One region of the Sinomonas sp. T428B genome, then DNA from elsewhere that is predicted to be linked to it. Evidence: riboswitches for the same ligand, from Rfam matches in the RefSeq annotation. Region 1 holds a riboswitch; the other holds the start of a gene.
What was found. A riboswitch is a leader RNA that binds a small molecule or an ion and turns the genes downstream of it on or off. The one in region 1 is predicted to bind cyclic di-AMP.
Positions count from the first base shown of each region.

Region 2: another riboswitch for cyclic di-AMP. It lies ahead of ACUYMY_RS04020 (M23 family metallopeptidase); the one in region 1 lies ahead of ACUYMY_RS03365 (aggregation-promoting factor C-terminal-like domain-containing protein).

Region 1 covers NZ_JBRAZR010000001.1:704,564-711,464, forward strand. The annotation lists gene ACUYMY_RS03355 (sensor histidine kinase) at 1-644, opposite strand, end outside; gene ACUYMY_RS03360 (response regulator transcription factor) at 653-1,393, opposite strand; gene ACUYMY_RS03365 (aggregation-promoting factor C-terminal-like domain-containing protein) at 1,492-2,301, opposite strand; cyclic di-AMP (ydaO/yuaA leader) riboswitch at 2,311-2,492, opposite strand; gene ACUYMY_RS03370 (winged helix-turn-helix domain-containing protein) at 3,103-3,951, shown strand; gene ACUYMY_RS03375 (SixA phosphatase family protein) at 3,986-4,519, shown strand; gene ACUYMY_RS03380 (hypothetical protein) at 4,482-5,063, opposite strand; gene ACUYMY_RS03385 (dihydrolipoyl dehydrogenase family protein) at 5,192-6,694, opposite strand.
Region 2 covers NZ_JBRAZR010000001.1:848,933-855,833, forward strand. The annotation lists gene ACUYMY_RS03995 (hypothetical protein) at 1-92, opposite strand, end outside; gene ACUYMY_RS04000 (cold-shock protein) at 276-650, shown strand; gene ACUYMY_RS04005 (DUF3027 domain-containing protein) at 653-1,216, shown strand; gene serC (phosphoserine transaminase) at 1,289-2,422, opposite strand; gene ACUYMY_RS04015 (iron-dependent transcriptional repressor DtxR) at 2,639-3,334, shown strand; cyclic di-AMP (ydaO/yuaA leader) riboswitch at 3,503-3,744, shown strand; gene ACUYMY_RS04020 (M23 family metallopeptidase) at 3,755-4,546, shown strand; cyclic di-AMP (ydaO/yuaA leader) riboswitch at 4,774-4,926, shown strand; gene ACUYMY_RS04025 (C40 family peptidase) at 5,009-5,641, shown strand; gene ACUYMY_RS04030 (NlpC/P60 family protein) at 5,740-6,489, shown strand; gene ACUYMY_RS04035 (HNH endonuclease) at 6,767-6,901, shown strand, end outside.

The sequences.
Region 1 (6,901 bases):
AGCGGGGCCATGGTCCGCCGGATGATCCAGGTCCCCATGACCCCGGCGAGCACGAGCCCGGCCCCGGAGACGAGCACGGTCGTGAGGACGAGCGAGTCGAGCGTGGCCTGCTTCTGGGACAGCGGCAGGCCCGTGACGACGACGTCGCCGTACGCGGTCTCGACCGCGATGAGGCGGTAGTCGCCGGCGCTCAGCGAGCGGTCCACGGCCGCGAGGCGGTCGCCGCTCGAGGCGTCCTCTCCCGCGACCGGAAGCGCAGCGAGGACGGCGATGTCCGACGGCCGGAGTGGCACGCGTGTGCCGTCCGCGCTGATGAGGCCGCTGACTTCGACGCGCCCGCCACTGAGCCGCGCGTTGAGGGTTCCGGCGCCCTGGCCCCTGGCCTCGAGCGGGTCCGGGCGCTTGCCCACTTGACCGGGTGGTGTGCGGAACTCGGCTGCACGGCGGCTGGCGTGGGCGAGGTCCGCGTCGAGCTGGCGGGTGAGCTGGCGGTCCATGAAGGTGTACAGGAGGGCCCCGACGACCGCGCACACCCCCACGAGCAGGAGCATGGTCGCGAGCAGGAGTTTGGTGCGCAGGTGCCACGTGTCGGGGTGCCGCCACGAGCGGCCGGTGCGGCGCTCTGCGGCCGAGAGCGTGCCCATGCGCGCGCTCACCCCTCCGCGGGCTTGATGACGTAGCCGGCGCCGCGGACCGTGTGGATCATGGGCGCGCGGTCGACGTCGATCTTCTTGCGCAGGTAGGAGATGTAGAGCTCGACGATGTTGGCCTGCCCGCCGAAGTCGTACTGCCAGACGCGGTCGAGGATCTGGGCCTTGCTGACCACGCGGCGCGGGTTCTCCATGAGGTAGCGCAGGAGCTCGAACTGGGTCGCCGTGAGCTGGATGTCCTCGCCGCCACGCGTGACCTCACGCGTGTCCGTGTTGAGGACGAGGTCGCCCACGACGAGATCGGCGTCGTCCTGGGCCGCGGCGCCCGAGCGCTGGACGAGGCGGTGCAGCCGGAGCATGACCTCTTCCATGCTGAACGGCTTCGTCACGTAGTCGTCGCCGCCCGCGGCGAGGCCCGTGATGCGGTCCTCGACGGCATCCTTCGCGGTGAGGAACAGCGCGGGGACCTCGGGCAGGAACTGGCGGATGCGCGTGAGGACCTCGACGCCGTCGAATCCCGGCATCATGACGTCCAGCACGAGCACGTCGGGCCGGAACTCGCGGGCGGCCGTGACGGCCGAGGGGCCGTCGCCCGCCACCTGGACGCTCCACCCCGCCATGCGCAGGCCCATGCTCATGAGTTCGGCAAGGCTCGGCTCGTCGTCGACCACGAGGGCGCGGATCGGCGTGCCGTCCGGGTGGCTCAGCGCGGGCAGGTTGTTCGCGGAGTAGGGCCTTGCCATGGATCCAGCCTCCCGTGCAGTCGTAGTCCGAGCCTGAGCCGCAGCTGTGAATGAGCTGTGGACGCAAGCCTAGTGCTGCACGGGAGGCTGGGGTCGGCTCAGTACCAGTTGTTGGCGTAGTGGAAATTCAGGGCGTTCGACGGCGAGCCGTACCGCTCCTTGATGTAGTTCAGGCCCCAGTCGATCTGCGTGCGGAAGTTGGTCTGCCAGTCCGCGCCGACCGAGCTCATCTTGCTGGCGGGCAGGGACTGCACGATGCCGTAGGCACCGGACGTGGGATTCGTGGCGGTGGTGCGCCACCCAGACTCCTTGGTCCACAGGATCTCGAGCGCGCTCATCTGGTTCTGGCCCCAGCCGTAGGCGGCGAGCCGGGAGGCGGCGTAGGCCTTGGCGGCGGCCGGATCGTCGACGGGCCGCGCGGCCGCGACGGCCGCTTCGGCCTGTCGCGCCTCTTCGGCCTTGCGCGCCTGCTCGGCAGCGCGGGCCGCCTCGGCCTTGCTGGCCTCCGCTGCCTTGGCCTCAGCGGCTTGGAGCTCAGCCTGCGCAGCAGCGGCAGCTGCCGCCTCAGCACGGACCTCCTCGGCCTTCACGCGGGCCTGGGCGTCGGCTGCGATGGCTGTGTTCTCGATGCCGGTGGCGGCCGGGACCGCCTCGACATGGGAGGCTGCGGCGAAGTCGCTGCCGGCGGTCGTCGCGACCGCTCCGCCCCCGGCTAGGGCGATGAGGCCCAGGGAGAGGGCGACGGCGGCGCTGCGGTGGCCGAGCCGCTCGACGGGGCTGCCCGGGGTGGCGCCAGTGGACGCCGCAATGCGGGCCAGGGCAGATGTGCTGTGGGGGCTGTGCGTGGTGTGCGTTGCGCGGCGGCGGCCCTGAGGGCGCGCGGCAGCGCGGAAGGGGGACTTGCTCAAGCGTGTGGGCCTCTCGTTGGCGCCTGCGAAGTTAGCTGTCGGGTTCGGATGAGAGTCATCCGGCCCAGCCGAGGGCATGGGCTTCACCCCGAGGCCGCGCCTGATCCCTGGGGGGGCGGGGGCGCGCGGCCGGACGTGGGTCCTCCGTCTCTGCCTGATACGTCCTCTCAGGCTGTCGGCAGAGCTCGGCGGACAGGGCCTGGGGGTTGCCCGCGGTGGCGCGGGCACCGTTCCACGGTAACGGAACGATCACGGAAAGTCACATTTGGATAACAGCGGTTTGCGCTTGATACATCAAGTTCCGAGGCCAAGTCCAGCCAACAAGCGTTGAACCGCTCACGCGTCCAGCCCTGTCCGCATTATGAGATCCCGCATTTGACGCGCCTCGTCGGGGGCTGGGTGCGACGCTGTCGAATAATCTTCGACGCAGAGCGAGAAAAGAGCGCTAGCGGCGAAAAAAGGAAAGCGCAAGGCTATTCTGCCGAATGGTGACAATCATCACATCGCAACTCTGCGTCTCAGAATGTGAGACAAATCGAGCATTGTTACTTGCTTGTAGGCATTGTTACGGGACACACTCGTGATTGTGAACATGGACTCAGCAGCACCTGTCGCCGCCGACCGCCCAGCGAGCTCACCTGCCGCGCGGGCAATGTGCTGCTGTCGAATGTCGAGCTGACTGCACCACCCCCGCACGTCGCACGTCCACAGCCCAGCGTCGGGCATCCTCCGCCACGCGGGCGTCAACGCTCCGCATTCGAAGCCGCGACCGCGGCTAGTCACCAACGAGGTCAGCACACTATGTCTGTTGCATCCGGCTACGTCCACATCTCCGTCCGCAACGCCCAGAAGGCCCAGCAGGGAACCCAGCGCCAGCCGTTCGGCACCCGCGCTCCGGGGCAGGCCGATCCGTACGCCCCCGGTTACGGCGCCGCGCACCCCGTTCGCCCCCAGCAGCAGCCGCTGCGGCCTGTCGCCGAGGACTATGCGCCGCTCACCGCTCCGACGCCGGTCATCGCGCCCTCGGCCGAGCCCGTCCGCGCCGTCGCCGCGGACAATGTCGCGCACGGCTTCGTCCTCTATGTCGGCCTCTCCGAGCAGGAGGCCGCTGCGGCCGGCACCTCGATCGCCCGCATCGCCCAGGAGATCAGGGCCTATGCCCAGAACCTCGTCGAAGGCGTCGAGAGCTACGCTGCGGTCGCGGTCGCCCCGGCGAACGCCCCCGGCTCCTCGCTCGAGGTCGTCCGCTCGACCTTCGGCGATCCGACGATCGCCTCGCGCCAGCAGCGCCCCGAGCCCCGCCAGGCCCCGCAGCAGGACGCCCGCCCGTCCGGCGTCCTCATTGACCTGGCCCGCCGCGAGGTGCACCTCGACGGCGAGACCCTCAACCTCACGTTCAAGGAGTTCGAGCTCCTGAACTACCTCGTGGAGAACGGCACTCGCACGGTCAGCCGCGACGAGCTCCTCGACGGCCTCTGGAAGAACGCCGAGGAGGTGCCCAACGAGCGCACGATCGACGTCCACATCCGTCGCCTGCGCTCCAAGCTCGGCCGCCTCGCGAACACGGTCCGCACCGTCCGCGGCCAGGGCTACCGCTTCTACGAGCACCCCGAGGTCATCGTCTGGGCTGCGCCCGAGTACTCCATCTGACGGGGGCCAGCGGGGCGGGGCCTAGGCTTGCCCCATGAGCAACCACCATCTCAAGCGGCTCGTGGTCCTGCGCCACTCGAAGGCGGCGTGGCCCGATGGCGTGCCGGACCTCGAGCGGCCGCTCGCCAAGCGCGGCCACGCCGACGCGCCCGAGGCAGGCAAGTGGCTCCTGGCCCACGGGGTGGTCCCAGACTTCATCCTCTGCTCGATCGCCCTGCGCACCCGGCAGACGTGCACGTGGGTCTGCGACGAGCTCGGCGACCTTGCACCGACCCCCAAGCTCGAGTCGGGGCTCTACGCCGCCGGCGCGGCGCGCATGCTCGCCGTCGTCAACCATGTTCCCGAGACCGTGCGGACGCTCCTGCTCATCGCGCACATGCCCGGGGTCCAGGACCTCGTGCTTCGCCTCGCCTCGCGGGACTCAGACCACGAGGCCTACATGGATGCTGCGAGCCACTTCCCGACCACGGGCCTCGCCGTCTTCGAGGTCGAGGGGCCGTGGGCAGAGCTCGACGGGCAGGACGCCCGGCTCACCGACTTCGCTGTGCCGCGCGCTGCGGGACGCTGACCGCGGGTCCGCGCGGGGTGGCTGCTCTGGCGGCCGCCCCCCGCTGGGCGGACCGCGACGCGGGCGAAGCCGGGCGCGGGCGCCGTGATGCGGCCGCCGGCCGGTGCCCGCTGGGGCGGAACGCGCGCCCCTTCCGCCGCGGCTGCGGCCACACGGCCCCCGCGAAGAGCACGGCGAGCGTCATGCCGGCGGCCAGGACGGCCCCGAGGAAGAAAGGGTCGGCATCCCGGCTCGAGACGGCGGAGACCACCTCGGGGTCCTGGTCCCACGCAAGGCCGATGAGTCGCAGGAAGGCCAGCCCAGCCCCGATGGACAGGGCAGCGCCGACGGCCGCGAGGGCGGCGACCGCGTAGCGGGACATGCCGAGGATCGCGTACAGCGCGCACGCGACGAACGCGCCGAGGGCCGTGAGCGTCAGGGAGGCCGCGCCGCCGTCGAGCGTCAGGGCCGTGACGAAGGCCGAGGCGGCCGCCGCTCCCGCAGACCAGAGGGTCGCCCGGGCGCTCGTGCGCAGGGGCTGGAAGCGGGGGTGCGGGGCGGCCATGCCCTCATTCTGGCAGCGCCCACCGACAATTCCCGGCGCGGCGCGCTCACGCGTCGAGGCGCGCTCTCACGCCCTCGCGGAGCAGGCCGGCGTGTCGGCCGGCGCGCCGTCCAGCGCCTCGTCCGGCGTCAGAGGCCGTAGGCCTCGAGGAGCCGCAGCCAGACCTCGGAGAGCGTCGGGAACGCCGGCACGGCGTGCCAGAGGCGGTCGAGCGGCACCTCCCCGACGATCGCAATCGTCGCCGCCTGGACGAGCTCGGCGACGTCCGGCCCCGCGAAGCACGCGCCCACGATCGTGCGCAGATCCTCATCGACGAGGATCTGCGCCCAGCCCTCGTACTCCTCGGCGCGCAGCGACGCGCCGGCGACGTTGAGCGGCACGGCCACGGCCCGCACGCGCAGGCCTGCCTCCCACGCGTCCTCCTCGCTGAGGCCGACCATTCCGACCTCGGGATCGGTGAACACGACCTGGGGCACGGCCAGCCTGTCCGCCGTGCGGGCCCACCGGCTCCAGGGCTCGGCTGTGGCCCGGGCGTCGAGCTCGCCCCGGGCGCGGGCGGCGATCGCGTCGCCGGTGATGCGCGCCTGGTACTTGCCCTGATGGGTGAGTTTGGCCCCGCCGGCGCAGTCGCCGACGGCGTAGAGCCACGAGAGCCCCTGCACGCGCCCGGTCTCGTCCACGCGCATCGACACGGGCTCGATCCCGAAGGCCGGGAGGCCGAGGCCGTCCAGGGCGGGCCGGCGGCCGGTCGCGACGAGCAGCCGCGCGGCCTCGAGCGTGCGCCCGTCCGTGAGCGTGAGCCGGACGCCTTGCCGCGCGCCGCCGTCGTCCGTCTGCCCGATCCGCCCCGTCTGCTCGGTCCGCTCCGTCCCCGCTATCTGCTCGGTTCGCCCCGTCTGCTCGGTCAGCTCGACGAGTTCCGTCGAGGCACCCTCCAGGATCGTGACCCCGTCCGAAGCCAGGCCCGCTGCGACGAGCTCGCGAGCGTCGACCGGGAAGCCCGCGAGGAGCGGCCCCCGCGCCACGACCGTCACGTCCGCGCCGAGGCGGGCGAACCCCTGCGCGAGCTCGGCGCCCGCGACGCCGCCGCCCACGACGAGGAGGCTCTCAGGCACCTCGCGCACGCTCGTGGCGTCCTTCGTCGTCCAGAAGGGGGTGTCGTGCAGGCCGGGGATGCGGGGAACGGCGGGCGCGGACCCGGTCGCGAGCACGACGGCGTGCCGAGCCGTGAGCGTGAGGCGGTCGCCATGGGTGTCGGTAACGCTCAGGCGGCGGGCGCCGGAGAGACGGGCACGGCCGCGGATGAGCGTGACGCCGGCGTCGGAGGCCCACTCCGCCTGGGCGGAGTCGTCCCAGCCGTTGACGGCGGCGTCGCGCCGGCCGAGGACGGCGGCGACGTCCAGCGGGCCTGTCACGGCCTCGCGCGCCCCCGCCACCGAGCGGGCGGCCTGGAGGGCGGTCCCGGGACGCAGGAGCGCCTTGGAGGGCTGGCAGGCCCAGTAGGAGTGCGAGCCGCCCAGGAGGTCGGCCTCGACGATCGCGACGGTCAGGCCCCCTTTGGCTGCGCGCTCTGCGGCATTCTCGCCCGAGGCGCCGCCGCCGATCACGATGACGTCAAACTCGCTGTCCACTCCAGCATGCTACGGGGTTCAGGGGGATCCGGCGTGGGCGGGGAAAGCAGACGTGACAGCAGGAAGAAAGCAGGGAGATGCCAGAGGAAAGGCAGAGAAAAACAGATGAGCGCGAGATGAAGAGCCCCGAGAGCCAGGGGAAGCGCGAGGCATAATCGGCGGGAAACAGGAATCCCCCGGTCCGAGGGACCGGGGGATTCCGACATT
Region 2 (6,901 bases), 140 kb from region 1:
GCCCGCCGCCACCCGGGCGCGCCGTCGGATCCGAGCGGGTCCCGGCTGCCCGCCTGCTCTGAGGGTCCCTGCTGGGGAAGAGAAGGCACCATGGCTACAACCTAACAGCGACCGGCGGGCGGTGCGGGCAACAGGCCGACACGGCCGGTGCGAGACAGTAACCTAGAAGCAGTACACGAGCGCTCGAGATCACGGGCAGGCGGTCCCCTGCCCGGGGTGTCGTCTGTCAGCCGCGAGCGCTCCCCTTCGATTCCTCACAGATGGGGGTTGCGGCAGTGCCCACTGGCAAGGTCAAGTTCTTCGACAAGGCGAAAGGCTTCGGCTTCATCGCTGGCGACGACGGGCAGGAGGTCTTCCTGCCCGGCTCCGCCGTGCCCGCCGATGCCGAGGTCAAGACCGGCTCCCGGCTCGAGTACGGCGTGGCGGACGGCCGGCGCGGACCGCAGGCCCTGAGCGTGCGCGTGCTCGAGAAGCTCCCGTCCGTGGCCCGCGCCAAGCGCATGCCGGCCCGCGAGCTCGCCCCGATCGTCCAGGACCTCGTGAGCGTCCTCGACAACCTCTCCGGCCAGCTCGCCAAGGGCAGCTACCCGGAGAAGGGCCCTGCGATCGCCGCCGCGCTCCGCCGCGTGGCAGACCAGCTCGACGCCTAGCCATGGCCGCCCCCACTGCCTCCTCCTCGGGTTCCCCGGCGTCCCCGGCGTCCTCTGTGCCGAAGCGCAAGGCCGGTGTTCCCGTCTGGCGCGTCGGCAAGCCGGACGCCTTCCTCGCCTCCGCGGTCGACGCCGCGCGCTCGGCCCTGCTCGAGACCGTCCCTGCCGCTGAGGTCGGCGAGCACGTTGCCGCCAAGAGCGAAGGCGAGCGCGTCGTGACGCACCTGTTCGAGTCCCGTCTCGCCGGCTACCGGGGCTGGCACTGGTTCGTGACCGTCGCGCGCGTGGCCCGCTCCAAGTCGGTCACCGTCAGCGAGGTCGGCCTCGTCCCGTCCGAGGACGCGGTCCTGGCCCCCGAGTGGGTGCCCTGGGCCGAGCGCGTGCGGCCCGAGGACCGTGAGGCGGAGCGGGCCAATGAGGCCCAGACGGCCGATGAGCAGGCTGCCGACGAGGCCGAGGGCGAAGACGCCAGCGCAGGGCAGGAGCCCGGCGCTGAGCAGGAGCCGGGCGGAGAGCAGGAGCCGGGCGAAGAGCAGAAGCTTGGCGCAGAGCAGGACGCCGACTAGCAGCTCGTGCCCACAGAACGACGGCGGGCCCCACCAGAAGGTGGGGCCCGCCGTCGTCTGTGCCCGGAGGCGTCAGCCCTTGACCTGGCCGACGACCCAGTCGATGGACTGCGTGAGCTTCGTGACGTCCTCGGGCTCGATGGCCACGAAGGTCGCGATGCGCAGCTGGTTGCGACCGAGCTTGCGATACGGCTCGGTGTCGACCACGCCGTTGGCGCGCAGGACCTTGGCGACCTGGGCGGCGTCGATGGAGTCGTCGAAGTCGACCGTGACGATGACATTTGAACGGTCGGCAGGGTCGGCCACGAACGGGGTCGCGTACTCGGAGGCCTCGGCCCACGCGTAGACCCGGCCGGCGGAGTCGGCGGTGCGCTTGGCGGCCCAGTCGAGCCCGCCCGAGGCGTTGAGCCACTCGACCTGCGCGTTGAGGCCGACGAGGGTCGTGAGGCTCGGCGTGTTGTACGTCTGGTTGAGCTTCGAGTTGTCGATCGCCGTCTTGAGGTCCAGGAAGTCAGGGATCCAGCGGCCGGAGGCCTTGATCTCCTCGGCGCGCTCGAGCGCGGCGGGGGAGAACAGCGCGAGCCACAGCCCGCCGTCGGACGCGAAGTTCTTCTGCGGGGCGAAGTAGTAGACGTCGCTCTCGGAGACGTCCACTGCGAGGCCGCCCGCGGCGCTCGTCGCGTCGATGACCACGAGCGAGCCCTCGTCGGCGCCAGCGACGCGCTGCACGGGCGCGGCGACGCCGGTCGAGGTCTCGTTCTGCGGCCACGCGTAGACGTCGACGCCGGCCTCGGCGGCGGGCTGCGGGCGCGTGCCCGGCTCCGAGGTGATGATGGAGGACGCGTCGAGGAAGGGCGCCTTGTCGGTGGCCTTGGCGAACTTCGAGCCGAACTCGCCGAAGGAGAGGTGCTGGGCCTTGGAGCGGACGAGGCCGAAGGAGGCGACGTCCCAGAAGGCCGTCGAGCCGCCGACGCCCAGGACCACCTCGTAGCCCTCGGGGGCCTGGAAGAACTCCTTGAGGCCCTCCCGGACGCTGCCGACGAGGTTCTTCACCGGGGCCTGGCGGTGGGACGTCCCGAGGAGCTTCGCGCCCGCGGCGGCGATCGCTTCCACCTGCTCCCCGCGGACCTTGGACGGGCCAGCGCCGAAGCGGCCGTCGGCCGGGAGGAGCTCGGCGGGAATCTGAAGCTGGCTGGTCTCGACCACGGGTGAAGCCTCCTGACGGTTCGGGTCCGGGCGAAGGCCGTGCCCCTCCGCCCCGCACAAGTGTGCCGCACACGCTCCGGGGCGTGGAAATTCGCGGTCGGTGTGAGACGCGGGGCTGCCCGGCGAATACTAATCTGAGCAGGTCAAAATAAGCTAGACTTGTGGCTGCGGCCGCAGCCGCGCCCCACGCCTCGTCCTCAGGAGCAGATGCCTCGCATGTCCGACCTCATCGACACCACCGAGATGTACCTGCGGACCATCCTCGAGCTCGAGGAGGAGGGCATCGTCCCCCTGCGCGCCCGGATCGCCGAGCGCCTGCGGCACTCCGGCCCCACGGTGTCCCAGACGGTGGGCCGCATGGAGCGCGACGGGCTCGTCGTCGTCTCGGGCGACAGGCACCTCGAGCTCACGGACGCGGGCCGGATCCGTGCTGTCGAGGTCATGCGGAAGCACCGCCTCGCAGAGCGGCTCCTCGCGGACGTGATCGGGCTCGACTGGGCGTACGTGCATGACGAGGCCTGCCGCTGGGAGCACGTCATGAGCGAACGCGTCGAGCGGCGGCTCTATGAGCTGCTCGGGCGCCCGAGCGAGTCCCCCTACGGCAACCCCATCCCGGGCCTCGAGGCGCTCGGCGGCTCTCCGGCCGAGGGCTTCGGCGAGGGCGTCGTGACCCTCGTCGAGGCGATGGAGCAGTACGCGCAGGGCTCTCGCGTCGTCGTGTGCCGGCTCGCGGAGCCGATCCAGGTCGACCCGGAGCTCCTGACGCAGCTCGAGGAGGGCGGCATCCGCCCCGGCGCCAAGGTGGCCCTCGAGCGCGTGGGGGACTACATCTCCGTGCGCGTCGCGAACGTCGACGGCGCCCTCGAGCTGCCCCTCGAGGTCGCCTCACACGTCTTCGTCTCGATCGGCTGACGTCCTTCGTCACAGAGGCGAACACAACATCACAGAACCTCCAACTACTGGACAAACCCTTACTTGCATTTCTGATGTGAGTTTGGTCTCAGTAAAGGTCACGGATTTATTACATCGGGCCCAGAGTGCCCTATGCTGGAGACCAAGCGCTGAGACTTCGGCGTGACCTCCGCCCGTACGCCGAGCTCTGCCAGCGGGACCGGGGGTGTTCCATCCATGGCAGAGGCGGGGGAACCACCAGCGGCGGCGCGAGCCGCCTTGGGGTGAAGCCCGCAGCATGCTCGGAGCTCCGGCGCGCAGGTCCAGTCCTTGGCTACCCGCGTGCCCGGATCCCCGGCAGCTGGGCCGAGTCCGGACTCTGTGGGCTCGAACCCGACAGCTAACTTCGCAGGCGCTTTTCGTACAGAGAGGGAAAGTCGCTTGACCCAGCACGCTGTCACCGGCCGCCGCCGCGCCGAGACCTCGGCCGCCGAGGCCTACGGCCTCCGGCCGCGCGACGCCGCACGCCGCGGCCGCCGCGCCGCCGCCCGCCCCGGACCCGTCCGCCAGCTCGCGGAGATCGCCGGTGTCGGCCAGAAGGCCGGCGTCGCTCTCGCCGCCACCGGACTGGTCCTGACCGTCACTCTCCCGACCGCCGGCACCGACGCCGCGGCGCCCACCGCCGCCGTCGACACCGCCCAGCAGCCGCAGGTCACGGCCTCCGGCGAGGCGGTCGTGGCCTTCAGCCGCACGTCCGTTGGCAGCCACGTGGACCCGGACGGCCGCCTCAAGCAGCTCTTGAGCGCCCAGTCCGCGGGCAGTGTGACCGCCGCGCAGGCGAAGAACACGCTCGGCGCTCCCCTCGACTCGATGGTCCCGTCCTCGCCGTTCGGCTACCGCGTGAGCCCCCTGAGCGGCTGGGCCGGCGAGTTCCACCGCGGCCAGGACTTCGCCGCCCAGTGCGGCACCGCGGTCAAGGCTGCCGCGAGCGGCACCGTGACCTTCGCCGGATGGCACCCCTATGGCGGCGGCAACCGCGTCGTCATCGACCACGGCAATGGTCTCGAGACGACGTACAACCACCTCTCGTCCTCGTCCGTCTCGGTGGGCCAGAAGGTCGAGCGCGGGGCGCTCATCGCCCTCAGCGGCACGACCGGCGCCTCGACCGGGTGCCACCTCCACTTCGAGGTCATGGTCAACGGCGAAGTCGTCGATCCCAACGGCTGGCTCTGACGCGCGCACCAACCCGTCTTCCCTGTACCCGACGAGCCCCCGGCCTACGCGGTCTGGGGCTCGTTGCGTGGGGGCCCGGAAAATCGTCGTGTCCGTTTTGTGACCCTCGGTAACCGGGCCGTGATCCGAATGTGACTTTTTGGGGGACGTCAGGTAGGGTCGTTCTTGTTCCGGCTCCTACCAAGTCGGAACATCCGGGGAGCATGCCTAGCTCTGCCACTCCTCGGAATCCGTTCGCACACTCGTCTGGCAGAGGCGGGGGAACCACTTTCGGTCCTCTTCGGAGGGCCTTGGGGTCAAGCAGCCCGGCGCGAGCCGGGAGGCCGGATACTTCCAATCCGAACCCGACAGCTCACCTCGCAGGCACTGGGAGAGGCTATTTCTGTGTCGTCACGCACCATGACTGCGCGTCATCGCGCCGTTCCGGTTCGCACCAGCCCGCTCGAGGCTGTCGCGCACGCCATGTCCGACAATGCAGGCACCATCGGCCGTCAGGCTGCCGTCATCGCGGCTGCCTCCGGCCTGATCATCTCGGCCGGGCTCCCCGCCCAGGCCGCGGAAGCCCAACGCGAGGCTTCCGCCCTCTCCGACGTGGCCAGCACCGCTGCGCCGACCGTCGTTGCGCCCGAGCAGGCGCAGGTCGACTTCGAGCGCCCCGCCGTCGCCTCGGTGGCCGCGCCCGTCGTCGAGCGTGTCCAGACCCAGTCCACGAGCACGAAGACCCTGAGCACGAAGGTTGCCAGCCTTCTCGACGGCTCGAGCGTCGCCGGCTCCTCCCTCGCCGCGATCGCCTACACCGGCATCGGCAGCCCCTACGTCTGGGGCGGCACCACGCCGTCCGGCTGGGACTGCTCCGGCTTCACCCAGTGGGTCTACGCCCAGGCTGGCATCAGCATCCCCCGCGTCCAGGCATGGACCATCATGAAGCCCACGGCCACCCCGGCCCCCGGCGACCTGGTGGTCCAGAACGGCGGCGCGCACGTCGGCATCTACGTCGGCAACGGGATGATGATCAGCGCCCTCAACCCCTCGCAGGGCACCCTGCTCCACGCCGTCAACGCGACCGGCTCCTCGGTGTTCTACACCCTCAACTGAGACCAACCCACCGGGCGGTGCGGTGTCCCCCTCATGACCGCAGCGCCTGCCACGGGCCGTTCCCCCCTGCGGCCCGAGGACACGAAAGAGAGAACCCCATGACCACACGTGCAGGCATCGCCCGCCACCGCGCCGAGGCCACGTCCTCGCTCGCTGTCATCGCCAAGGCCGTCTCCGAGAACGCCGGCGGCGTGGGCCGCCAGGCGGCTGTCATCGCAGCCGCGGGCGGCCTCGTCCTGACCAGCGGCGTCGCCGCCAACGCCGCTGAGGCCGCAGCCCAGCGCGAGGCCTCCGCCCCGGTCGCCCTCGAGGCGGTCACCGCCGTCCAGGCTCCGGTCTCCGCCGAGACCACGGCCGACGTGACCTTCGAGCGCCCGGCCGTCGAGTCCGTCGCCGCCCCGGTCGTCGAGGCCCCGGCTCCGGCGCCCGCCCCCGCCGTCGAGGCAGCGCCGAAGGTCCAGGCCTCCGCGACCCTCCAGGTCGCCTCGACCGCCCCCGCGGCCCCCAAGGCCTCGAGCGGTATGGGCGCCGCGATCGCCGCCGCCGCGTACGCGCAGCTCGGCGTCGCTCAGGACTGCACGATGCTCGCGACCAACTCGCTCGCCGCCGTCGGCATCCACTACCACGGCTGGCCGGCCGGATACCTCTCGCTCGGCCGCACCGTGAGCGCCGCCGAGGCCCAGCCGGGCGACCTCGCCTACTACGCCGACGGCGGCATGGGCATGGCCCACATCGCCGTCTACGTCGGCAACGGCCAGGCCGTGCACGGCGGCTGGAACGGCGGCACCACGGCGCTGTTCTCCGTCAACGTGGGCTCCGGCCCCGTCTTCATCCGCGTCGGCGGCTGATACAACGCAGACGTGCCCGGGGGCAGCGAACGGCCCCGGATAGCACTGCACAGGACGCCCCCTCCGCCTGGCGGAGGGGGCGTCCTGTGCGTTCCGGGGGCGCAGCGCCGCAGGTGTCCGGCACGTGAATGTTCGCCGACACCTTGGCGCTCCCGGGCCCCGTGTTCGATGGGCGGTTGACGGGTTCAGTAGGCTGGAAGAGTCGATCCAGCCCGGCTACGCACAGGGCAGCCGGCCCTGTGCCCCTGACCGGGTGCGGCCGTTAAGAGGAACGCGCATGCGCACACTCGTTCTGAATGCAGGCTATGAACCGCTCGCGGTGGTCACCTTCCGCCGGGCGCTTGTGCTCGTGCTCGCCGGCAAGGCGAGCATTGTCGCGGAAGACGACGATCCAGTTGTCGGACCGCGCGAG